4 regions of the Paenibacillus sp. FSL W8-0186 genome follow, and region 3 is predicted to be linked to each of the others. Evidence: riboswitches for the same ligand, from Rfam matches in the RefSeq annotation. Region 3 holds a riboswitch; each other region holds the start of a gene.
The links. A riboswitch is a leader RNA that binds a small molecule or an ion and turns the genes downstream of it on or off. The one in region 3 is predicted to bind thiamine pyrophosphate.

Region 1 (4,496 bases), 680 kb from region 3:
CCCAGCCTTGAATATCTGCCAGCGAACCGCGGTCAGTGGCCTGTACCTCGATCACTTGGCCAGGAATCAACTCATCCATGGCCTTCTTGGTTTTTACTATGGGCATCGGACACGAAAGTCCTTTACAGTCCAGCGTTTTATCGACTTGCAGCTTCTGCACTTGTGGTTCAGACAATTCGATTCCTCCCTTTCATCATGATTTAATAACTTTCCAAACGAGCCTAATTTTGATTCATCGCTTCACACATAATACATATACCCCTATGGGTATAAATCTTAAAGCAGAATCTTTACGTTGTCAACCAAGATTGTCAAAAGCTTGGGGCGGTAATAATAGCCAAGACAAAAAACCTCTTCTTGCGAAAGGCGATGCCGCCCCCAAGAAGAGGTTTTTCACTTGCAATTGCTTCCGATTTTCTAATTGCTGCGTTTTAGCGCATCATCATATGATTGAATCTATCCGGCGCAAACGCCGGATAATAGCTGGGCAATTTCAGGCCATCGATGACATCCGCCACGATTTTGGCCGTAATCGGGCTGAGCAAAATCCCGTTGCGATAATGGCCAGCCGCCAACACAATCTGGTCCGAAGCTTCGAGGGTCCCCAGCAAAGGACGGCCATCCTGGGTGGAAGGACGCAGTCCGGCCCATTGGTGAAAGGGGATTTCCCCTTCCAGAGAAGGAAACAGCCGTTTATTCCATTTGCGCAGCCGCTCGATGCCCTTCTCCGTTACCGAAGTATCGAAGCCAGCAATATCCTCGGATGCGCCGCATACGACGGTACCGTTATTTTTGGCGACCACGTATCCTTGATTGTTGAACACCATACCCCTCACCGTATGCCCGGTGTTATCGTAAGCGCATATTTGCCCGCGGATCGGATAAATCGGAAGGGGAAGCGCAATTGTTCCGGAAAGTTCCTGGGCCCAAGCGCCGGAGCATACAATTAAGCGATCTGCCGGGAATTTCCGGCCATCCTTGGATTGCAAGACGATCTCGCGGCGCAGAGACTCCGGCTGCTCCTGCAGCAGTCCGAACAGCTGTCCTTGACCCTGCGCCAGTGGTGCTTGCGTTGGCTCCGGCATTTTACCAGGTCCTGGCAGCCAATCGACAATGTCCACGCTCTCCAAATGCTCGAAAATGCGCACGCCCATATTCCGGCAAACCTGCTCTAACGCCTGCACATAATGCGGCGCATAAATATGGCTCTCCTCGGGTGTATATAATGCCGCTTTGACTTCGCTGGAGATCCCCGGCTCGATCCGCCGGAGCTCCTCCCCTTCGACAATCCGGCCGGAGGAACCGAATTCCCGCTGCCAGAGCAGCCGGCCCTCCAAGGCCAAAATATCCGCTTCATGGTATACCGCATAAAGGCTGCCAGAGTTGGCATATTCAAAGGCTTCTCCTGACATCTGCCTGATCTCCGCTTGCCATGCGGGATACAGCCGCAGGCTGTCCAGGCACAGTCGAAAGAATTCGTCCGGCTCCTCCAGGTTTTCGGAATATGGCGCCAGCATACCTGCGGCTGCTCCCGAGGCTTGACCGCCGCACTTGCCGATTTCCAGCAGAGTTATGTTATGCCCCCGCTTCCGCAATTCAAAGGCGCAGGACAATCCGATAACGCCGCCGCCCATAATAACTATATTCTGCATCATGCTATCGCTCCCAGGCGCCATTTTTCATAGGGCTATTTCAAAATAAACTGTTCCAGGCCACTGCTCGCGGAAGCATACTTCTTCCGGGCAATTCGTCCGGATAAATAAGCTAGCCGTCCCGCCTCTATCGCGTGCTTCATGGCGGCCGCCATCATGACTGGATCCTTCGCCTTGGCCACCGGAGTGTTCATAAGTACCCCGTCTACGCCTAGTTCCATCGCTTTCGTCACGTCACTGGCCGTCCCAAGCCCGGCATCCACGATAACGGGCACGCCCGCTTCTTCTACAATTAGGCCTAAATTGTAAGGATTTAATATGCCGAGCCCCGTGCCGATCGGCGCTGCTCCCGGCATGATCGCAGCTGCCCCGGCTTCTTCCAGCCGGCGGCAGATGACCGGATCGTCCGAAATATAAGGAAGCACCGTAAATCCTTCTTTGACCAGCATTTCCGTCGCCTTAAGCGTCTCAATCGGATCAGGCAGCAGCGTCTTCGCGTCCGCGCTGATCTCAACCTTGATCCAGTCGCTGAGACCGGAGGCTCTGGCAAGCCGCGCAATCCGGACCGCTTCCTCGGCCGTGCTTGCGCCTGATGTGTTCGGCAAATATTGAAAGGCGCCATCCTCGATATGCTGCAATATGGAATCATCCTCTACCGCATCGAGATTAATGCGCCGAATAGCAAACGTGAGCACTTCCGCCCCGGAAGCTTTAATCGCTTCCTTCTGTACGAACGGGTTGGGAAACAGCCCTGTGCCAATAAAGAACCGCGACGACAGCGAGCGGCCGCCGATACGCAATGCATCATCCCGCATCCGCTTAACCCCCTCCCACAAAATGAACCAGCTCGATGACCATCCCTGAAGACACCGTTGTATCCACCCACTGCTCGGGGGTCAAAATCACACCGTCCGCTTCTACGATAACCGGCTTGCCCGTCAAGCCGAAATGGGCGATTACATCCTGAACGGTTCCCGCCTGCAAGCTCTGCATAACACCATTCACCTTCAGCTCAACGCTGTGCGTATTTCCCATGAGCCGTTCCCCCTTGCTCTAATTTGCGAATAAAAGCCTCGCATGTCCCTCTTACGTCCGGATTGCCTACAATTTCGGTCACCGCGCAGATTCGCGTTGCCCCGGCAGCGATCACTTCATCCGCATTGTGCAGCTTGATGCCGCCGATCGCTACGAACGGAATGCGAATTTTCTCAGCTACCTCGCGAACATAGGAAAGCGTTACTGGTGCTGCACCCGCCTTCGTAGCCGTCGGATATACAGGACCAACGCCGATATAGTCCGCTCCCTGCTGTTCTGCCAGCAGCGCCTCCTCGATCGCATGCGTGGAAATGCCGATGATTTTGCCGCCGACCAGCTCCCTGGCCACGGAAAGCGGTGTGTCGCCCTGGCCCAGATGAATGCCGTCCGCATCTACCTCAAGCGCAATATCAATATAGTCGTTGACGATAAAAGGGACATCATACCTGCGGGTCAATTCGCGAAGCCGCTTTGCCTTCTCCAGCACGGCTTCCCGATCGCTGTGCTTGTCCCGAAGCTGCACGATATCTGCACCGCCAAGAATAGCCTCCTCCATCACTTCGGCAAGCTCCCTGCCGGGATGGCTTCTTTCATCGGTAATAGCGTACAAACGAAAATCTCTCATCTGCCAACTCTACCTCCGTTTTGTATTTACCGGCTGCAGGACACAAAAAAGCCATTCGAGAATACACGAATGGCTTTAAATTCGATATGTTCTCTACGCCAGCATTACCTGGATCAGATTAACGGTCCGGAACATCAGGTTCCAATCTCAGCCGGACTTTATCCAGCACCCGCACTCCATATTCAGTTACTTTCACTATAACTTACCTTAATAGCCTTGGCAAGATTATCCGAACGCTCATTTGCGAACGACGGAATAGCCTTTATCCTGCAACAACTGAACGATGCCGTCTTTGCCGGCGAAATGCGCGGCGCCAACCACAATGAAATATTCCGCTTTCTTGTCGCTTTTCAGGTATCCATCGATTTTATCGGCCATAACGATATTCCGGTCTGTCAGCATCGCTTTGTAATACTCCGGATCCTCGATCATGCTCTCGGTGAACTCAAGCAGTTTCTGATCATCCCCTGATTTCCACATATCGGCCATATCGTCCACAAGTTCAGCCGAAACATCGAAGTTGTCCAAGGCGGTATTTAGGTTTTTCTCCTGTAATTCGCTGGAGAACCCGTCGAGCATGCTCAGCTGGGACTCGTAGGTTTCCAGTTCCAACACCGGCAGCTTGCGTTCTATGGCTTTCTGGATGAAATACAGGTCGATTCCGGCAGAGGCTTCATAACCTGACTGCATCGATTTAAGCGTGCTGATGGTACTCTCGACGACCCATGGCTTGAAGACATCAAAGGCGTTTGGCTCCAGGCCGTTCTGCTGCAAAATATCCTGAAGCTTTGCATATGTCTCCTTGGACACATGATCCTTCAAAGTCGTACCGTCCTGATACATTCCCACATCCAAGATCAGCTTCTGATTGGCTTCATCAGCAGCCTTGCTAAGGTCAATTTCTACCCCCAAATAATCCGCTTCGGCAAAAGCATCCTCGAATTCCGAACGCAGCGGATAAAAGCTGTCGTCCGCAATATGCATCGATCCTACCAGATAGACCGTATTACCGCCATGTTTGACTTCCCACATGAAGCCGCGGGCACCTTCTCCCGTTGCTTCGGAGATAAGAAACACTGTGCGGGATTGCTGATCCCAATGCACCTTATAACCTGCCGCTTCGCCGACGATTCTAATCGGCGCGTACGTCTCGCCGTTAATCAGCTCTGTCCTGCTGTTCAGCA
Region 2 (4,496 bases), 2.7 Mb from region 3:
GGGCTTGCCAAGCACTTGTCCGTCCAAGACGACAATCGTATCGCTGCCGATGATAACGGCTTCGCGCGCTGCTGGCTCAAGCGTTGCCTGAACAGCCTTGGCCTTGCGCAGCGCAAGCTCCATCACGATTTGCTCCGGCTCCCATTGCTCCGGCGTAGTTTCGTCCGCTTCGCTTGGAATCACCGCAAACGGAATATGTAAGGAAGCCAGCAATTCCCGTCTGCGCGGTGAAGTCGAGGCCAATATGACATACTGCGATGATGAAGCTGCAATTTCCAAGTTCGTATGCTCCTTTGCCCGGCTGTCGCCCGAATAAGTTCAGAGCTGTTAACCTCGCCATTTTTTGACACTTTGCACTTCATTATTATAAGGTTAATTGATCGGCAATACAAACATAAAAAAGGCAGGGGCAACTATTTCCAATTCCCTGCCTTTTGATGGTTCATTTACGGCCCTTCTTGGCCTCCGACCAGCTTTTGTTCTGCCAGAATGAACCGCATCACTTCGTTCTGCACTTCCCAGAGCATGGTTTGCTCGCCCTTCTCGTTAAATTCCTCCATCGCCTCAACCGCGCTGTTCATCGCCTTCTCCATCTCCTTTGCTTCAGCCTCTGCGGCTGCCGTCAGCTTGCCTCGAACGTCAGCGGCGCTTTTGGTCCACAGCTGGTGGCTCTCCCTTAGCCGGCCGATTTCCTCCTGACTCTGGCGCCCGGGAGAAGCTTCTCCCAGAAGAGCTGCCGAGGAGGAGCTGAGCATATAGGCGAGATCCGCACTCTGCGCCAAATATTGCTGGAGGGATGCCGCATCCCCTTTATATTCCATCGTAGCCGATTCAGGCAAAGCAATTTCATGCAAAATGAGGTGAACGCCGCCTGTCTTCAGCCTCCCGCTCAGCATTTTAGCTTCCTCACGGTCCGGGGATACTCCGGCATAGACCCGCTTCTCATCCATGGTATCCCGCGCGGCGGCAATTCCCGCGGAGCGCAATTGTTCCTGGGCCAGGGCAACGCCTTCCGCTGTGCTGAACACGCCGTACTGCAGGAAATGATAGCTCTGTGAAGGCAGAACGACCTGTACGAGCGGAACCTGTTCCTCCGTAATGACACCGCCAAGTACGGGAATATCGGCTGCTTCTCCGGCCGCCCCCTGCTTCGGCACGCTAATTCCAGGGATCGGCACCGTCATTTCCTGGTCGAACATGGACAGAACGACGAATCCAAAGAGCGCTCCGGTCACGATCGCGCCGGTCAGCGAGCCGGCAACCTTCCACCAGGAGGTCCGCGTTTTGCGAAAATAATAATCACCGCCGCCTGGCTCGGCATGCTCTGGCAATAGGGCAATCCCTGTTCCTGTATGGTCTGTAAAGGGATCTCCCCAATAATCTATCGTTTCCACCGCACGGTAAGTTATAGGAGTATCCTTCGGTTCTTGTTCTGATCGCTCGGGCGGCTTGTCATGCCCTGAAGCGGGGGCGGTCTCCAGCCGCTGGCGATCTCCAGCCTTCTGTGCACTGTGCGCTTGCTGCCCATGTTCATCGAACCGGAATGTCATCTTTGCCTTGTTCACGATCCGCACGCTCCTTGTCCTCTCTTCTACCGTTACAATATGAATATTTGCGAGAATATAGACCACTTCATTTAAACAAGGCTTTACAATTGAAAGGAACTCTGTATAATGGGAACCATTGACAACCGCATCACGGAAAAATGCACTAGGGGTGCCTTTGCTGGCTGAGAGATCGTTCCCGCTTGAGGAACGGTTAACCCTTTACACCCGATCTAGATCATACTAGCGTGGGGAAGTGCGGGGAAACGATAAATAGCGCTGCGTGCTTGCTTTAAAATGTTTAAGCAGACACAGGCTGTATCGATATAACTGCACTCTTCGGGTGCGGTTTTTTTGTCGTTATCAGCAATAATTCAAATGAACCAGGGGAGGAAAAGCATCATGACCAATTCATTCAACCACAACATTCAAGCCGCGGCCTGCGGCACCAGCCGCATCGTCGGCTGCCGGTTCTCTCTGTTTCCGATGAGCGACCGGTTCGTTCCGATCATTCTTGGAGCGCTGGAGCAGACCGATACGTCCAAGGTCTGGGTTCAAAGCGATGACGTCAGCACCTGCGTGCGCGGCCGCCATGAGCATGTGTTCGACGTAGTGAAATCCATTTTCCTGCAAGCGGCAAAAAGCGGTGAGCATGTCGTTCTTAGCGCAACCTTTTCCGTAGGCTGCCCGGGAGATACGGAAGGAGATGTCTTCATGTCTGAGGACGATGTCCGTTTGAATGAAGGGAACAAAACATCGGTTGATACCGCAGCTCAATTCGCCCTTTACCCGATGGGGGTGGCCCACTACATGGACGTCATTTATGATGCGGTCAAAGCGGCGGAAGCCGAGGGAACGTTCTCCGGCGGAATTCATTACGCCAGCCGCTTGGATGGAACCGCCCAACAGGTGTTTCGTTCGCTCGAAAATGCCTTTGTCACGTCAAGCACCAAGACTTCCCATCTAGTCATGACGGCCACAATCTCCTGCAACAGCCCGTCAGCCAAACCGGAGCATGTGCAGAGGAAGGGGGAATAAGGATGTCAACCTGGAAGCTTCGCGACATTATCGTTCTCAGCTCGCTGTCCGTCGTGTTTGCTGTCGTCTATTTGATTTTCCTGCAGATAGGAAATGTGCTTGTCGGCTTTATGGGTCCGATGGGATATGAGGTCATCTTCGGCATATGGTTTATCGTTTCAATCATTTCGGCCTATATCTTGCGCAAGCCCGGAGCTGCCCTGCTGTCTGAGACAATCGCCGGAACGATCGAGGTGTTGATCGGCAACGTCACCGGCCCGATCCTGATTCTGTCGGCCTTTATTCAAGGCCTCGGAGCGGAAGCGGTATTCGCCGCCGTAAGATACCGTTACTACAACACAGCAGTGCTCATGGGCGCAGGCGTAGGCGCGGCCGTATTCAGCTTTGGCTGGGGCTTCTTTCAATCCGGCTTCGCCGCTTTGTCCACGGGTCTAGTCATCTCGATGTTCATCGTCCGCGTTATCAGCGGTGCAGTGATCGCCGGCCTGCTAGGCAAATGGATATCCGATGCGCTGGCCCGGACAGGCGTATTGAGGAGCTTTCCCATCGGGAAGGCCGCTGCCCAAAGCGCCAATCAACAACGAACCTCGGTGAAGCAGTAATGAATACATTGCTCCCGAATCAAGAAACGATGGATAAACCGATGGTCTTGGAGACAAAAAATTTATCCCTTGCTTTCAGCGAGGACGGGGAGGAGCAGGTGTTCTCCTCGATTTCCCTCGGGCTGCATCAAGGTGAATTGATGCTGCTCCTTGGTCCAAGCGGCTGTGGAAAAAGTTCCTTGGCCCTCTGCCTGAACCGGGTGTACCCGTCAGCCATTGATAGCCTGGTGACAGGCGGCGTTTATCTGTATGGCAAATCCCTAGAGGGACAGGATCCAGGTGAAATTGCGCAGCAGGTAGGCATTGTGTTCCAAGACGTGGACAGCCAATTTTGCATGCTTAAGGTGGAGGAGGAGCTTGCTTTTTGCCTGGAAAATATCGGATGTCCACGGGAACAAATCAACGCGAAAATCGACGAAGCGCTGCGGCTTGTCGATTTGACCGGCTGGCGGAGCGCGAATATCCATACTTTATCCGGTGGAATGAAGCAGCGGCTTGCCCTAGCCTGCGCTCTGGCATTGAATCCGGATGTTCTCATCCTTGACGAGCCCACATCTAATCTGGATCCGCTGGCTTGCTCGCACTTGGCCGATCTCATTCATTCCATCCGCAAGCAGCGGCAAATGAGCATCTTGCTGATCGAACACCAGCTTGATGCCTGGATGCCTTATGTCGATCGCCTTGCCGTGATGGGCACAGAAGGTAAACTTGTTTACGAGGGGGAGCCCCGAACCTATTTCGCCAATTTCAAAGAAGAGGCGCAGCATTTGGGAATATGGATGCCAGGGGCCGTCCGCCTGCATGAGCAGCTGCAGATAGACAGAGAATCTTCATGGCAGCCGCTCACCAGGGACGAGCTGGCTGAACTGTGGCTGAGCAAACCCGATTCCGTAAAAAGAACGCTGCTTCAGCAGCTGGAGCAAACCGATGCCTCCCGATCCAAGCTGCCGGACGAAGGGGCTGCCGATGCTGGCGGCAAGGAAGCCTTGCTGTCGGTCAATAGCCTTTCCTTCGAGCGCAGCGGAGGACAGAAGATTCTCGAGCGGCTGTCACTGTCGATCCCTGCCGGGCAGTTCATTGCCCTCGTCGGCCAGAACGGGGCGGGGAAGACGACCCTCGCCGCGCTCTTGTCGGGCATATTGGAGCCATCCTCCGGCGGTATCACCTTCGCTGGTCGACCCTTGCCGGACTGGCCGGAGAAAGAGCTGCGTAAGCGTGTTGGTCTCATTTTCCAGCATCCGGAGCATCAATTCGTCACTGATACCGTCTACGACGAGCTTGCCTTCGGCCTGCGGCTGCAGAAGCTGTCCGA
Region 3 (4,496 bases):
GAAGTAAAGGAATTGTCAACCATGGCTGGATTCTTGGTTTTAGGTGCGTAAAATCCATTTAATCCTTTAAACCATTCACTTAGAGTGCGATTAGATACATGAATTCCATTTAGTGCACGACAGCCTACATACCTAAGCTTGATAAATCAGGAACCATCTGCGTACAACCCTTATTATATTCAATCTTTCGATTTCTGTATGTCATTCGTCATATGATTTCGAATAAAATTTTAACGATAAATGACATTTCCCGCTTCTTTGAACTGCCGTGATTTTTCCTTAAGGCCATTGGCGATAGCCTCCTCTTCTTCAATTCCATGCTGCTTGGCATAATCGCGAATGTCCTGAGTGATTCTCATGCTGCAAAATTTAGGGCCGCACATGGAACAGAAGTGAGCGGTCTTGGCTCCTTCCGCGGGCAGTGTTTCATCATGATACTCCAGAGCCCTCTCAGGATCGAGCGAGAGGTTGAATTGGTCCCGCCAGCGGAATTCGAACCGGGCCTTGGATAACGCGTTGTCTCGTTCCTGGGCCCCAGGATGTCCCTTCGCTAGATCAGCTGCATGTGCAGCTATTTTATAAGCAATGACTCCCTCGCGAACATCGTCTTTATTAGGGAGGCCGAGGTGTTCCTTAGGCGTCACATAACACAGCATAGCCGTCCCGAACCAACCAATCATGGCCGCTCCTATCGCTGAAGTAATATGATCATAGCCTGGAGCGATATCCGTAGTTAGCGGACCCAGCGTATAGAAAGGAGCCTCCTGGCATATCTCCATTTGTTTGTCTACATTTTCTTTAATTAAGTGCATCGGTACGTGGCCCGGCCCTTCGATCATCACCTGAACGTCATGCTCCCAAGCGATTTGGGTCAGTTCGCCGAGCGTCTCGAGCTCAGCGAACTGAGCTTCGTCGTTAGCATCCGCAATCGAACCCGGCCGCAGGCCGTCGCCAAGCGAAAAAGCGATGTCATAGCTTTTCATGATTTCACAGATTTCTTCAAAATGGGTATAGAGAAAGTTTTCTTGATGATGAGCAAGGCACCAGGCTGCCATGATGGACCCGCCGCGAGATACAATGCCTGTGACACGCTTAGCCGTTAACGGAATATACCGCAGAAGCACTCCGGCATGGATCGTAAAATAGTCGACACCCTGCTCCGCTTGCTCGATCAATGTATCGCGGTAGACTTCCCAGCTCAGTGCCTCGGCCTTTCCGCCTACCTTCTCCAATGCCTGGTAGAGCGGGACTGTGCCTACAGGCACCGGTGAATTGCGGATGATCCACTCCCGCGTCGTATGAATGTTTTTCCCCGTGGAAAGATCCATAATCGTGTCAGCGCCCCAACGGGTCGCCCATCTCATCTTCTCCACTTCCTCCTCAATGGAGGAGGCGACGGCCGAATTGCCGATGTTTGCATTGATTTTGACCAGAAAATGACGGCCTATAATCATCGGCTCGCTTTCGGGATGATTAATGTTGGAGGGAATAATCGCTCTGCCTTCGGCAACTTCCCTGCGTACGAATTCCGGAGTCACGTTCTCCCGGATTGAAATGTACTCCATTTCGGGCGTGATGATACCCTTTCTTGCGTAATGCATCTGCGTCACATTGCGGCCGGCTTTAGCTCTTAAAGGCTTACGGCGCAGGCCGGGGAATGTCTCCGTCTGATCAAGCTGCATTTCAGTTTGGTATCCATCATCCTCAGGTCTGATGCTCCTGCCTTCATAAACCTCCACATCCCCCCGCTCCAGAATCCAATTTTTGCGGTTCGCTGGAAGCCCTGTCCTAATATCCGCATGATAGTTAGCGTCTGTGTAAGGACCGCTGCAATCATATACCCGAACAGGTTCATTCTCTTCTACCGATTCTCCGCGAACGGTCGGCGCAAGTGCAATCTCTCTCATGGGCACTTGTATATCCGGCCGTGAACCTTGAAGATACACCTTGCGGCTGCCCGGAAAAGCTAAGAACTCGGGGTTGACTGTGTTGTTGCTGGTTTCGCTTGCCATTTCTATTCCTCCTTAGAATGAATGGGTTCAAGCGGAGATGCTGCTGCCAAGTGCAACACAAAAAGACCGCAACGAAAGAAGCGGTCTCTGTGTACACAAAGGCTCGAACGTTTCCTCCGCTGGCATTACCCAGATCAGGTATTACGGTCGACAGCGCATTAGCTATCCTCTCAGCCTGGTTGGCCCAAGCTCCCGTTTATTCAATTCACCAATATATAATATATGGAAAATAAGGAATTATCAACCCCAAACTAGAATTCCTTCATCAGCCTCAAACAACAAAAAACCTCCTAGTTCCTTTCCTCTCCGGACAAGGAATTAGAAGGCTTACGATTTTTGACGTGTTTTGCCCAAACCGTCAGATCTTCAGCTCCCCAAGCTTAATCAGCTCGACAACCGCCTGCGCACGACCTTTTACGTTCAATTTCTGCATGACATTAGAAATATGATTTCGTACGGTCTTCTCGCTAATGAATAATTGCCCCGCAATGTCGCGCGTCGTTTTATCCTGCACGAGGAGTTCAAAAACTTCCCGCTCACGATGAGTCAACAGAAATTTGCTGTTACGATCGCTGCTTTTCAAAATGCGTCACCCCTCCTTGCTCGGGTTTTGTGGTATAACAAGGTTAAGGGATACAGTCAAAACATATTATGAAAAACAGCGAGTAAGCGTGCGATACAAAGCAAAAATGGGCTGCTTTTGGCAGCCCATTCCTCATTTGAAGGCCATAGCGGCATAAATGGCTTTTTTCCAGCCATTGTAGAGCGATTCACGCTCATCTTCCGGCATTGTCGGTTCAAATCGCCGTTCCAAGCTCCAAATGCGGCGAATTTCTTCAAGATCCCGCCAATAACCGACGGCAAGCCCGGCCAGATAGGCTGCGCCTAGCGCGGTCGTCTCGCGCACAGCCGGACGTTCCACCGGAACATCGAGAATATCGCTTTGGAATGCCATCAGGAACGTATTCGATACCGCTCCCCCGTCTACCCGCATTGTATTCACCTTGTAGCCGCAATCCTTCTCCATCGCCACTAGAATGTCTTTGGTCTGATAAGCCAAGGATTCAAGGGTTGCGCGGATAAAATGCTCCTTACTCGTTCCCCGAGTGAGGCCAAATACAGCGCCTCGAACGTCGCTGTCCCAATATGGGCTGCCTAAGCCGACAAAGGCCGGCACGACGTATACCCCCTCCGTGGACTGGACGCGTTCGGCATACCTTTCGCTGTCCTTCGACTCCCTAAACATCCGCAAACCGTCTCTTAGCCATTGTATGGCTGAACCGGAGACGAAGATACTTCCCTCAAGCGCATACTCAACCTTGCCGCCGATCCCCCAGGCAATCGATGTAATGAGGCCATGACCCGACGAGACTGGCTGATCGCCCGTATTCATCAGCATGAAGCAGCCTGTGCCGTACGTCGTTTTTACCATGCCCCGCTCGAAGCAGTTTTGTCCGAATAAAGCGGCCTGCTGGTCGCCCGCAGCTCCCGCAATCGGCACCTCATGTCCAAAGAAATGGTAAGGCGCCGTCCGTCCGTAAACCTCAGAAGATGAGCGTACTTCGGGAAGCATGGCTTTCGGAACTTGAAGCAGCTCCAGAAGTTCGTCATCCCAGCATAGCTCATGAATGTTATACATCAAGGTCCTCGATGCGTTGGAGTAGTCGGTCACATGCACCTGGCCGCCGGTCAGCTTCCAAATGAGCCAGGAATCGATCGTACCGAAGAGCAGCTCTCCCTTTTCTGCACGCTCCCTTGCTCCCTCGACATGATCCAGAATCCACTTCACTTTCGTCCCTGAGAAGTAGGGATCGATCAGCAGTCCCGTCTTTTGCTGGAATACTGGATTATGGCCCGCCGCCATCAGCTCCTCGCAAATATCCGCCGTCTGCCGGGATTGCCATACAACGGCATTATAGATATGATTTCCGGTCTCCTTCTCCCAAATGATCGTTGTTTCCCTTTGGTTCGTGATGCCGATGCCGGCCACCTGTCCCGGCTTTACCCCTGACTCCGACAAGCAGGAAGCGATCACCGCGAGAGTGGAACCCCAAATTTCATTGGGATTATGCTCCACCCACCCTGGCTTTGGAAAATATTGCGGAAATTCGCGCTGCGCCAAATGTACGATCTCCCCTTGCTTGTTAAACAGAATCGCCCGCGTACTCGTAGTTCCCTGGTCAAGAGCAAGTATATATTGTTCCATAAACATCCTCCGCTCCTTGGTCTTTGCTCAATTTTGCTATTACCCGAGCCCAACATGCTCTCCCTTTCAAGTTCCAGCATCATTTAAAATTGCAGAATTCCAATACATTAAAGATTTAAAATTCGGAAATATTAACCTTATTCTACCTCGTTAGCGGATTGCGTTACAAATGAAAAAACACCCCCGAACCAGTAAAGTTCTGACGTGATGGTTTGTCCAAGGATTTTCCGCACTAAGCATCAGCTAGCACGTCAAACCCTGAATTACCTAGGTTCAAC
Region 4 (4,496 bases), 190 kb from region 3:
GCATGCCAACGAATGTGTCTTGATTTTGGACATGTTCTTGCTGGTAGTGCTGTTGTTGGGACTGCTGCTTTAGTTGCGGGTCCGATTGCCGGCGTTGGTCGTTTAGATACTGTTGTTGCTGCTGCTGCTCTGGTTGTCGGTAAACTTGCTGATGTTGTTGCTGTTGTGGGCCTTGCGGGTTCCATGGCGGTGGTCCGGACTGCTGACTTTGCCGCTGTGCCCGAAGGGACGGATCAAGGGCGGGATCCTGGTCCGCTTCCTTTTCTAGTACCGGGTTCATAGGTTTTGATGCGGGTCCTTCGCCTAGTTTCAGCTCAGACAGTTGTTCGCTGATCTTTCTTAATTCTTCCTCCAGTTCTCTGATCTTTTTGTCTTTATCCAAGTTCGTATCACCTCTGCTTATTTAAATGTTGAACACTCTGATTACGATACCTGATCAACCATTGACAATAACGGATGGCTGGCAATCCTTCAAGTCCATATTTTGGAAGTAAATACTTTAGGTTTATTGTACGATATCATTGCAGAAATCGATCTAGGAGCCAAGCAGTTGCAGGAACATTGTGCGTGCTTGCCCTTATCCATTTTTGTTGTTTAACTCGTAATAAATGGATTTATAGCAGTTAGTTCCTGCAGCAAGACAGGGAAATTCGATTTACATGGATTTCTTGTCATTAGAAGAAGGGAAATTGCCAGCAATGGTCTGAATCCATCATTTAAGGTGTAAAAATCCATCTAATTTCCAGAAATAGTTGTCTTATGCTTAATTAGATGCGTCATTTCCATTTAATGTGCTGCGTTTGGTGTTTATGCATCTCAATGCCGATGGTAAACCTAACAACCAAATTATGAATTTTGCTGAGAATCCCTCTCCTAGATGCCATTTATGTGGTAGTATATGTAGTTGAGCCCGAAATAGGAGAATTATCCGGTGGTATAATGATGGTATGAGGCAAAAGGAAATCCAAAGGAAACAAGGAATTGAAAGAGGAGAACTGAACTTGGAAGATTATAATGAAATGCTTGAACAAATGAATATCCAGCATGCGATTATCGGGGAAGTGACGACAAGCCTGCCTGACATTCTTCAAGATTTGACGAAGGTCCGTTTGTCATCGCTTGCTTCGGCCTGCAATTTGCCTGGACGTTCCAAGATGAAAAAGCAAGAATTAATAGAAGCGCTAACAGCATACATGACCGATGCGGAGCATCTGCAATCCGCCCTGCTGATTGTCGGCGGCCTGGAATGGCAATTGTTCGAATCGCTTCTTCGTCAACCTGTTCTGCAGAACAATCTCATTCTAATTGAGCACTACTGGTATTTAATGAACCGTGGGCTAGTATTTACTTATTTCAGCGAGGGTCAGCTTTATGTCGTCCTGCCGGACGAGATTAGAGAAGCCTATGCCAAGCTGGATCACGCAAAATTCCATCAACAACGGGCGAGTGTACAGCTCGTTCATGAGTATATATTAGCTATGACGCACTTATACGGTGTGATCGAACCGGATAAGGTCATTGAAATTTACAATGCGCAGAACAGCGAACAGCTCGATCAGAAACGGTTCAAGGAGCTGCTTGGAGAGTTAACGAGCAGAGAACAGAATTATACGATAGAGGACGGCTTCATCGTCGACGGATATTTGTCTCTAGAGGATTCGCAAGGAGAGCTTAAAGAACTGCTGGCGCAAGTACAAGGCAAGCCTTATTTCATTCCGAAACGCGAAGAACTGCTGAAATATGCCGATGAAGATTACTTCGAGATGACGCCGCAGCTGACAAAGCTGAGAGCATACATCATGAAGGAAATTTCCCGTGATGCGGAAATGATCGACTATCTTATCGACGATATACAGTTAGCCTGCACGATGCAAGCGACTTCGGGAGAGCTGATCCATGAATTCGAGAGAAGAGGCCTGAAATTCCAAAGCATGGAGCAGGCGGATACGGTTATCGCTCTAATGAACGATGTGTACAACCATACAAGACTGTGGATGCACAGAGGTCATACACCTTCTGAGATGAACCGGATTTCCGGAAATGTGGAGCTGAGAGCGGCGCATCGCCAGCTAAGTCCTTTGAACAAAAGCCAGGTGTCCGTCACCAAAATCGGCCGCAACGAACCATGCCCGTGCGGCAGCGGCTTCAAGTACAAAAAATGCTGCGGCAAGTAAAATGAAATGCCAAAAATTTGACAACACTTGTAAAGACAGATACAGTAATAGTGAAAATGAATAGGAAGTCCACTAGGGGAGCCGGCAGCGGCTGAGACAAGATCGTAATCTTGGACCCTTTGAACCTGATCTAGTTCGTACTAGCGTAGGAAAGTGGAGTCGGAATCCGATGCCTGACACTTATTGCAGCTTGCTGCCCGTGTAAAGGTGGCGTTGAATGAGGCCGCTCCATTGATGGAGCGGCCTTTTTGGTATTTTTGCATGTGCGGCATCGTCCCTAACGGCTTCCTGATCATGTTCGCATTATATCCGGAGGTGGGGAACCATGAGTTTTACGCAGGAGCTTCGTCAGAAAGCGGACGGTATCTTTCAGGCTATTTTTGAACACCCTTTTGTGAGAGGAATCGCTAACGGCGACTTGCGGAAGGAGCAGCTCATTCACTACGTCAAGCAGGATCATGAATATTTAACGGCGTATATGCGGATTTATGGCATTGCCATATCCAAATGCTCGAGCCGCGACGAGATCGAAATGTTTAATCAGCAAATCTCTTTTATTCTGAACAGTGAAGTTCATCCGCATAATAACTTCTGTGCGGTTGCCGGAGTCAGCTATGATGAAATGCAGGGTTATGCGCTCGCTCCGGGGGCACATCACTATATCCGCCACATGCTGAACGTGGCCCATGAAGGAAGCCTGGCTGAAATTATGGCGGTGCTGCTGCCGTGTCCGTGGACTTACCTGGAGATCGGGGAGAAGCTGATGAGAGAAGTGCAGCCGACCGAGGCCCATCCATTCTATGAATGGATCCATTTCTATGAGACGCGGACGAATACGACCGCTAAATTCTCCGAGCGTCTGGACAAGTGGGCGGAAATGACAACCGAGCTTGAACGCAAAAAAATGACCGAGCACTATCTATTGAGCTGCCAGCTCGAGTATATGTTCTGGGATATGGCCTATAACGTTCAGGATTGGCCGGTGTCCATGAACACGGCGGAATACGCATTATAAGTGAGGCGGATCATAATGAATACACTGGAAAACGATATAACAGCACTTCTTACAAAGGTTCAGAGAACCAAACCGCTTATTCATAATATGACCAACGTAGTAGTTACCAATTTTACAGCAAACGGGCTATATGCTCTTGGTGCATCTCCCGTCATGGCGTATGCGCCGGAGGAGGTGGCCGATATGGCAAAAATCGCCGGGGCGCTCGTGCTCAATATCGGCACGTTGACGAAGGAGCAGGTCGAGGCGATGATCATTGCCGGAAAATCGGCGAATGAGCATGGCGTACCGGTACTGCTTGACCCGGTTGGGGCAGGGGCAACGGCATTCCGCACGGAATCGGCGCTGCGGATTCTCCGCGAGGTGAAGGTCTCCCTCGTGCGGGGAAATGCGGCGGAAATCGCCAACCTTATCGGCGAGTCGCGTGAAATCAAAGGCGTTGACGCCGGGGATGGCGCCGACAATGAGAACGCCGGACTTGGCCTGCGGGCTTCGCGGCAGCTGAATGCGATCGTAGCGATTACAGGCAAGGAGGATGTTATCTCGGACGGGAGCCTGTGCCGGATCGTTAGCGGCGGGGATGCGCTGCTGACCCAGGTGACGGGAGCAGGCTGCCTGCTGACATCGGTGCTGGGCGCTTTTGCCGCGGTGGAGAAGGATTTGCTGCTGGCGGGTACAGCTGGGCTGGCCTTTTACGGCGCGGCTGCCTCACGGGCGGCTGAGCGCACATCTGAAATCGGCCCGGGCAGTTTCCAAGTCGCTTTTCTCGATGAGTTGGCCAAACTTCACCCTCACTCCCTGAAGGGACATGCTGCGGTTCGCGAATTTCAGGCCTCCGCCACAGGGGAGGCATTGATATGAGCATAGCCAGAGCACTTACGGTTGCCGGTTCGGATAGCGGAGGCGGTGCGGGCATACAGGCCGATCTCAAGACATTCCAGGAGCTGGATGTCTTCGGCATGTCGGCCATTACCGCCATCACGGTGCAGAATACGCTGGGCGTTCAGGGCGTGTACCCGCTGCCGCCGCAAGCTGCTGTAGAGCAAATCGATGCCGTAAGCACCGATCTAGGCGTCGATGCCTTGAAGACGGGGATGCTGTTCAGCGCCGAGATTATTGAAGCGGTGGCTGGACGCATCAAGGAGCATGGCTGGCGCAATGTCGTCGTTGATCCGGTGATGATCGCCAAGGGCGGAGCAGATTTGCTGCTGCCGGAAGCCGTGCGAGCCTTGAAGGAGCAGCTGCTGCCGCTGGCGCTGATCGTCACGCCGAATATACCGGAAGCCGAGGCATTGTCCGGCATGACT

Region 1: linked by a shared signal. The riboswitch ahead of thiE (thiamine phosphate synthase) and the one ahead of thiC (phosphomethylpyrimidine synthase ThiC) in region 3 are both predicted to bind thiamine pyrophosphate.
Region 2: linked by a shared signal. The riboswitch ahead of MKX50_RS19080 (YkoF family thiamine/hydroxymethylpyrimidine-binding protein) and the one ahead of thiC (phosphomethylpyrimidine synthase ThiC) in region 3 are both predicted to bind thiamine pyrophosphate.
Region 4: linked by a shared signal. The riboswitch ahead of tenA (thiaminase II) and the one ahead of thiC (phosphomethylpyrimidine synthase ThiC) in region 3 are both predicted to bind thiamine pyrophosphate.

What each region holds. Positions count from the first base shown of each region.
Region 1 covers NZ_CP150207.1:938,176-942,671, reverse strand. Annotated here, with positions in the region: gene MKX50_RS03960 (sulfurtransferase TusA family protein) at 1-175, opposite strand, end outside; gene MKX50_RS03955 (FAD-dependent oxidoreductase) at 432-1,655, opposite strand; gene MKX50_RS03950 (thiazole synthase) at 1,688-2,467, opposite strand; gene thiS (sulfur carrier protein ThiS) at 2,472-2,687, opposite strand; gene thiE (thiamine phosphate synthase) at 2,665-3,312, opposite strand; TPP riboswitch at 3,386-3,495, opposite strand; gene MKX50_RS03935 (TraB/GumN family protein) at 3,550-4,496, opposite strand, start outside.
Region 2 covers NZ_CP150207.1:4,266,523-4,271,018, forward strand. Annotated here, with positions in the region: gene MKX50_RS19070 (Maf family protein) at 1-273, opposite strand, end outside; gene MKX50_RS19075 (SPOR domain-containing protein) at 447-1,565, opposite strand; TPP riboswitch at 1,703-1,816, shown strand; gene MKX50_RS19080 (YkoF family thiamine/hydroxymethylpyrimidine-binding protein) at 1,947-2,582, shown strand; gene MKX50_RS19085 (ECF transporter S component) at 2,585-3,184, shown strand; gene MKX50_RS19090 (energy-coupling factor transporter ATPase) at 3,184-4,496, shown strand, end outside.
Region 3 covers NZ_CP150207.1:1,613,399-1,617,894, reverse strand. Annotated here, with positions in the region: gene thiC (phosphomethylpyrimidine synthase ThiC) at 231-2,012, opposite strand; TPP riboswitch at 2,107-2,218, opposite strand; gene MKX50_RS06930 (LuxR C-terminal-related transcriptional regulator) at 2,371-2,595, opposite strand; gene glpK (glycerol kinase GlpK) at 2,728-4,218, opposite strand.
Region 4 covers NZ_CP150207.1:1,419,315-1,423,810, forward strand. Annotated here, with positions in the region: gene MKX50_RS06080 (hypothetical protein) at 1-282, shown strand, start outside; gene MKX50_RS06085 (SEC-C metal-binding domain-containing protein) at 1,002-2,174, shown strand; TPP riboswitch at 2,239-2,343, shown strand; gene tenA (thiaminase II) at 2,500-3,189, shown strand; gene thiM (hydroxyethylthiazole kinase) at 3,205-4,050, shown strand; gene thiD (bifunctional hydroxymethylpyrimidine kinase/phosphomethylpyrimidine kinase) at 4,047-4,496, shown strand, end outside.